2 regions of the Carnobacterium sp. CS13 genome follow, and region 2 is predicted to be linked to the other one. Evidence: a T-box and tRNA genes for the amino acid it is inferred to sense, from the RefSeq annotation. Region 2 holds a T-box; the other holds one or more tRNA genes.

Region 1 (3,182 bases), 280 kb from region 2:
ACTAAATGGACGAATAAAGACCCCGTTTTAGTTACGCGGGGGCTTTATTTTTTCTTCTAACAGTACAAATTACAAATACAAAAAAACTCCTCAACCTTATTGAAAGGCTAGGAGTTATAGTATATTCAGATGACCCGTACGGGATTCGAACCCGTGATACCGCCGTGAAAGGGCGGTGTCTTAACCACTTGACCAACGGGCCTTATGTACAAAAATGTAATTTTTTATTTAATGGGCCTAAATGGACTCGAACCATCGACCTCACGCTTATCAGGCGTGCGCTCTAACCAGCTGAGCTATAGGCCCATAAAAAAAAAGCGGGTGACGAGAATCGAACTCGCATCAACAGCTTGGAAGGCTGTGGTTTTACCACTAAACTACACCCGCATAAATAATGGCCCGGGACAGAATCGAACTGCCGACACCTTGAGCTTCAATCAAGTGCTCTACCAACTGAGCTACCGGGCCATAGTATTCAATTAACGGTCTCGACGGGAATCGAACCCGCGATCTTCTGCGTGACAGGCAGACATGTTAACCCCTACACCACGAGACCTTTTTGCATTGTACTATTTATTTATCATATATGTTCTATGATAATAATTGCGGGGACAGGATTTGAACCTGTGACCTTCGGGTTATGAGCCCGACGAGCTGCCAACTGCTCCACCCCGCGATAATAAGAATAAAAAATGAAGATAAGGAGGATAAGAGATTCGAACTCTTGCGTGCTTTTACACACCTGACGGTTTTCAAGACCGTTCCCTTCAGCCAGACTTGGGTAATCCTCCATAATTCCAACTGTTATAACAACTTACTGCATTCAATTATAAGCAATTCATTGCTATGACCCGTACGGGATTCGAACCCGTGATACCGCCGTGAAAGGGCGGTGTCTTAACCACTTGACCAACGGGCCTTGTTTCAAATATTAAAAACGGAGAAGGAGGGATTCGAACCCTCGCGCCGCGTTAGCGACCTACACCCTTAGCAGGGGCGCCTCTTGAGCCTCTTGAGTACTTCCCCAAATCCAATAACTAAAATATATATTTCAATGGGCCTAAATGGACTCGAACCATCGACCTCACGCTTATCAGGCGTGCGCTCTAACCAGCTGAGCTATAGGCCCATAAAAAAAGCGGGTGACGAGAATCGAACTCGCATCAACAGCTTGGAAGGCTGTGGTTTTACCACTAAACTACACCCGCAAAAACGGTCTCGACGGGAATCGAACCCGCGATCTTCTGCGTGACAGGCAGACATGTTAACCCCTACACCACGAGACCTTTTTTTGCATTGTACTATTTATTTATCATATGCGTTCTATGATAATAATTGCGGGGACAGGATTTGAACCTGTGACCTTCGGGTTATGAGCCCGACGAGCTGCCAACTGCTCCACCCCGCGATAATAAGAATAAAAAATGAAGATAAGGAGGATAAGAGATTCGAACTCTTGCGTGCTTTTACACACCTGACGGTTTTCAAGACCGTTCCCTTCAGCCAGACTTGGGTAATCCTCCGTTATAATGTATACAAGGTAATCAATCATAAAAGATACGACTAATGGACCTTGCAGGACTCGAACCTGCGACCGGACGGTTATGAGCCGTCTGCTCTAACCAACTGAGCTAAAGGTCCAAGCTCTTTCAATTGTAATAGCGGCGAAGGGGATCGAACCCCCGACCTCCCGGGTATGAACCGGACGCTCTAGCCAGCTGAGCTACACCGCCAAAATATCTAATAATTAAAAACTTAAAAGTGGAGCCTAGCGGGATCGAACCGCTGACCTCCTGCGTGCAAGGCAGGCGCTCTCCCAGCTGAGCTAAGGCCCCAACATTTTAAATCGGGAAGACAGGATTCGAACCTGCGACCCCTTGGTCCCAAACCAAGTGCTCTACCAAGCTGAGCTACTTCCCGTATGTTGAAATCTGGTATTTCCATTCTTGATTATGTAAAATGGAATGCACCCAAGAGGAGTCGAACCTCTAACCGCCTGATTCGTAGTCAGGTACTCTATCCAATTGAGCTATGGGTGCTGAATAATGGTGCCGAGGGCCGGAATCGAACCGGCACGGTGATCACTCACCGCAGGATTTTAAGTCCTGTGCGTCTACCTGTTCCGCCACCCCGGCATTTAGAACAAGCAATGATTTTTTCAAATCTTGCTTACTAGTTGGTCTAGTAAGCGGAAGACGGGGTTCGAACCCGCGACCTCCACCTTGGCAAGGTGGCGTTCTACCACTGAACTACTTCCGCAAATGGTGCCGGCTAAAGGAGTTGAACCCTCGACCCTCTGATTACAAATCAGATGCTCTACCAACTGAGCTAAGCCGGCTAATACAGTAAAAAGAATAAATGGTGCGGGTGAAGGGACTTGAACCCCCACGTCTCTCGACGCTAGATCCTAAATCTAGTGCGTCTGCCAATTCCGCCACACCCGCTAAGCGTAGCATAACTATCCATCATAGATGTTTAGTTATGAGTCATGCAGGATTCGAACCTGCGACCCTCTGATTAAAAGTCAGATGCTCTACCAACTGAGCTAATGACTCATGGTGGAGGTTAACGGGATCGAACCGCTGACCCTCTGCTTGTAAGGCAGATGCTCTCCCAGCTGAGCTAAACCTCCATGGGATAAATTAAATTTAATGAATCAATGCGCGGCAGCGTCCTACTCTCACAAAGGGAAACCCTTCACTACCATCGGCGCTAAGAAGCTTAACTGCTGTGTTCGGCATGGGAACAGGTGTGACCTTCTTGCCGTCACCACCGCACATTTTTTCATCAAGAGAACGGTGTTCTCTCAAAACTGGATAGTGTTTTTCTCTTGCAACATCGTGTCGAAACCAAGACACCGTTTAAAAAATTGGTTAAGTCCTCGACCGATTAGTATTGGTCCGCTCCATACATCGCTGTACTTCCACTTCCAACCTATCTACCTGATCATCTCTCAGGGGTCTTACTCACTTACGTGATGGGAAATCTCATCTTGAGGGGGGCTTCACGCTTAGATGCTTTCAGCGTTTATCCCGTCCACACATAGCTACCCAGCGATGCTCTTGGCAGAACAACTGGTACACCAGCGGTGTGTCCATCCCGGTCCTCTCGTACTAAGGACAGCTCCTCTCAAATTTCCTGCGCCCGCGACGGATAGGGACCGAACTGTCTCACGACGTTCT
Region 2 (3,182 bases):
CCACGGTATTGATCAGAGCCTTCCAAATACATATCAGCTGGGAAAGACAAATTAGCCCTGCCTTTCAAGACAGCTTCATGAGAAGATCCAGAGTCAAACCAAACATCCATAATATCCGTTTCTTTTGTGAAACTATTATTCGGACTTGAAGGATGAACAAAGCCTTTTGGCAATAAATCTTTTGCTTCACGCTCAAACCAAATATTAGAGCCGTATTCGCCAAACAACTTCGCTACATGATCGATTGTTTCTGGAGTAATGATTGGTTCCCCGTTTTCACCATAAAAAATCGGCAATGGTACACCCCAAGCGCGTTGACGAGAAATAACCCAATCGCCACGGTCTCTTACCATATTGTATAGACGCTGCATTCCCCATTTTTGAACCCACTCTACGCCTTCAACTGCGTTTAAAATGTCTTCACGGACTTTGTCGATAGACGCAAACCATTGAGGAGTTGCTCGGAAGATAACCGGTTTTTTTGTGCGCCAGTCATGCGGATAACTATGCATAAAGAAGCTCAAACTTAATAATGCGCCTTTTTCTTCTAGCATATCCGTGATAATCTTATTGCCTTTATCATAAAAAACGCCTTCCAGACCTGGTGCTTCATCAGTGAAACAGCCTCGGTCATCAATTGGCGATAAAACACCCAATTTATATTTTTGACCGATAATATAGTCATCGTCACCATGCCCAGGGGCTGTATGAACTAAACCAGTACCTGCGTCAAGAGTGACATGATCGCCTAAAATGACTAATGACGTCCGGTCGTATAATGGATGCTGAGCCGTCATGAATTCCATATCTTTTCCTTTTAATTCGCTGATGACTTCAACTTGTTTCCAACCAATTTCTTCTGCAACAGTTTCAACTAACTCTTTTGCTAAAACATATTTTTTGCCATCTGCTACGACCACAGCGTATTCGTATTCTGGGTGAACTGCGATTCCTAAGTTAGATGGAATTGTCCAAGGCGTTGTAGTCCAGATGACTAGAGAAGTAGCTTCGTCGATCAAACCTTTGCCATCAACTATTTTAAAAGCAACATAAATACTAGGTGATTTTACATCTTTGTATTCAATTTCCGCTTCGGCTAAAGCTGACTCACTAGACGGTGACCAATAAATAGGTTTCAGCCCTTTGTAAATATAGCCTTTTTCGGCCATTTTTCCAAAAACACGGATTTGAGCTTCTTCATAATCTGGTGTCAAAGTAACATAAGGATGGTCCCATTCCCCTGCAACTCCTAAACGTTTAAAGTCTTCACGTTGTTTGTTGATTTGTTCCCATGCATATTGTTCACATAGTTTACGAAACTCTGCGACAGACATTTCTTTACGTTTAACTCCTTTATTCGTTAACGCTTGTTCAATTGGCAGTCCATGTGTATCCCACCCAGGAACATACGGAGAACGGAATCCTGACATGGATTTATAACGAATAATAATATCTTTACTGATTTTGTTTAAAGCATGTCCAATATGGATGTTCCCATTAGCGTATGGAGGGCCATCGTGGAGAATAAATGTAGGCTTAGTTTCATTTAATTTTTGACGTTGCTCATAAACGTCTGCTTCTGCCCAATCTTTTTGCCATTCCATTTCGCGTACAGGTAAGTTTCCACGCATTGGAAAAGAAGTTTTTCCCAACTGCAATGTCTCTTTCATTTTCATTAGTTCATTCCTCCATCTTTAATCTGGTGCTTATTTTATTAGCGTACTGCTTTGGCCTTTAAATTGCAAATTCATTGTACAAAAAAAAGACTCCACCCCTCAAAGGGACGAAATCTCGTGGTACCACCCAAGTTCAGAAAACAAAACGTTTTCTCTCAAGTAATTGTTAACGGAAATCAACCGGCTGATTTTACTAATACATTCAAATCAACACTCCTGGGGGATCTGACACTAAAAAGGGCCTGTTAGACTTTCACCATCTTCTAACTCGCTAAAAAGGTTTTTTAATGCTTTCTGTCCCATTCATCGTTTTATGCTTTTGGCAATTCAATTGCAGGCAACGTGCCTTCTGTTTGTTCTTCTTGTTCTTCAGATTCTGCTTCTTTTGCCGAAGTACCTTCATCCGTTGTTTCAGTAGATACGTCAGTTTCTGTCTTTTCCTCTTTAAGATCTTCGTCATCAACTTCTGTTGCTTGGATATCAGAAAGCATTTCTTTCAATGTTGGGAGTTCTAATGCTTCTTCTTGTGAAGGTTTCAGAATATCTTCCCATTCTTCATTCTTGACCATTTCCAATTGTGATTCGATCATCAACTGTAACCGTTGTTTAAAGACTCTGCTTTGTCTTCTCAACTCATCTGTTTCAGTCGTGATTTTTTTCGCTTTGGCAACAGCTTCATCTAATAAACGATCTGCGTTCTTTTCTGCTTCTAAACTAATCAATTCTGCTTCTTTAGCAGCATTCTCTTTCAAGCGATCTGCAGCATCTTGAGCTACAATGATCGATTTGTTTAATGCATCTTGTAAATTATTGTAATGAGTCACTTTTTCTTCAGAAAATTTTAAATTCTTTTCCAATTCGCGGTTTTCTTTCAATACCATTTCATAATCTTTAATGATTTGGTCTAAATAATCATTTACTTCATCTTGGTCATATCCACGCATCTTGACTGGGAACTCTTTGTTATGTATATCTAAGGGAGTTAACACCATCTAAGACACCTCCATCATCTGAATTGATTGTACTCTTAAGCTTTTAATTAAACGATTTACTATTAGAATACCTAAACAAGGCTATTTATGCAAGACCCCAAATTGTATCCGCCATTTATCCTTTTTAGTTTTTCCTTCGATTTCTTGGATTTGAAGCCTTCCAAAGCCACGTACAGAAACAATATCTAGTAATCCTAATTCAAAATCAGGCCGCGTTATTTCTGCCCAATTTAATTTTATTTTACCTGACTCAACCATTTGTTTAGCACGTTGTCTAGAGATATTAAACAATGTAGCAATAACTGTGTCTAGCCGCATAGAAGAAACCGTTTCTTGTACTACAGTCCAGCTGTCGATCGGCAGCAGCATATCTAAATAGGTTTTCTCTTCAATACGCACTGAAACATTGCCTATTTTGTCCACTTGATTTAATACGAAACTCTTCATGCTGTCTTCAACAAAAAATTGCCACTTTTCGCCATCGGAAATAATGTCGCCAAAATACTCTCTTTTT

The links. A T-box is a leader RNA that pairs with one kind of tRNA and senses whether it is charged. The one in region 2 lies ahead of ileS (isoleucine--tRNA ligase), so its partner is inferred to be a tRNA-Ile.
Region 1: it encodes a tRNA-Ile, which carries the amino acid that the T-box ahead of ileS (isoleucine--tRNA ligase) is inferred to sense. The anticodon was not compared.

What each region holds. Positions count from the first base shown of each region.
Region 1 covers NZ_CP067364.1:563,501-566,682, reverse strand. The annotation lists gene JHE06_RS02850 (hypothetical protein) at 1-5, shown strand, start outside; tRNA gene JHE06_RS02845 (tRNA-Glu) at 131-202, opposite strand; tRNA gene JHE06_RS02840 (tRNA-Ile) at 233-306, opposite strand; tRNA gene JHE06_RS02835 (tRNA-Gly) at 317-387, opposite strand; tRNA gene JHE06_RS02830 (tRNA-Phe) at 396-468, opposite strand; tRNA gene JHE06_RS02825 (tRNA-Asp) at 484-556, opposite strand; tRNA gene JHE06_RS02820 (tRNA-Met) at 604-676, opposite strand; tRNA gene JHE06_RS02815 (tRNA-Ser) at 702-791, opposite strand; tRNA gene JHE06_RS02810 (tRNA-Glu) at 848-919, opposite strand; tRNA gene JHE06_RS02805 (tRNA-Ser) at 939-1,026, opposite strand; tRNA gene JHE06_RS02800 (tRNA-Ile) at 1,056-1,129, opposite strand; tRNA gene JHE06_RS02795 (tRNA-Gly) at 1,138-1,208, opposite strand; tRNA gene JHE06_RS02790 (tRNA-Asp) at 1,214-1,286, opposite strand; tRNA gene JHE06_RS02785 (tRNA-Met) at 1,336-1,408, opposite strand; tRNA gene JHE06_RS02780 (tRNA-Ser) at 1,434-1,523, opposite strand; tRNA gene JHE06_RS02775 (tRNA-Ile) at 1,568-1,641, opposite strand; tRNA gene JHE06_RS02770 (tRNA-Met) at 1,660-1,733, opposite strand; tRNA gene JHE06_RS02765 (tRNA-Ala) at 1,763-1,835, opposite strand; tRNA gene JHE06_RS02760 (tRNA-Pro) at 1,847-1,920, opposite strand; tRNA gene JHE06_RS02755 (tRNA-Arg) at 1,966-2,039, opposite strand; tRNA gene JHE06_RS02750 (tRNA-Leu) at 2,047-2,135, opposite strand; tRNA gene JHE06_RS02745 (tRNA-Gly) at 2,188-2,259, opposite strand; tRNA gene JHE06_RS02740 (tRNA-Thr) at 2,263-2,338, opposite strand; tRNA gene JHE06_RS02735 (tRNA-Leu) at 2,360-2,444, opposite strand; tRNA gene JHE06_RS02730 (tRNA-Lys) at 2,483-2,555, opposite strand; tRNA gene JHE06_RS02725 (tRNA-Val) at 2,557-2,632, opposite strand; rRNA gene rrf (5S ribosomal RNA) at 2,662-2,777, opposite strand; rRNA gene JHE06_RS02715 (23S ribosomal RNA) at 2,870-3,182, opposite strand, start outside.
Region 2 covers NZ_CP067364.1:842,880-846,061, reverse strand. The annotation lists gene ileS (isoleucine--tRNA ligase) at 1-1,676, opposite strand, end outside; T-box leader at 1,777-1,992, opposite strand; gene JHE06_RS04050 (DivIVA domain-containing protein) at 1,988-2,668, opposite strand; gene JHE06_RS04045 (YlmH family RNA-binding protein) at 2,750-3,182, opposite strand, start outside.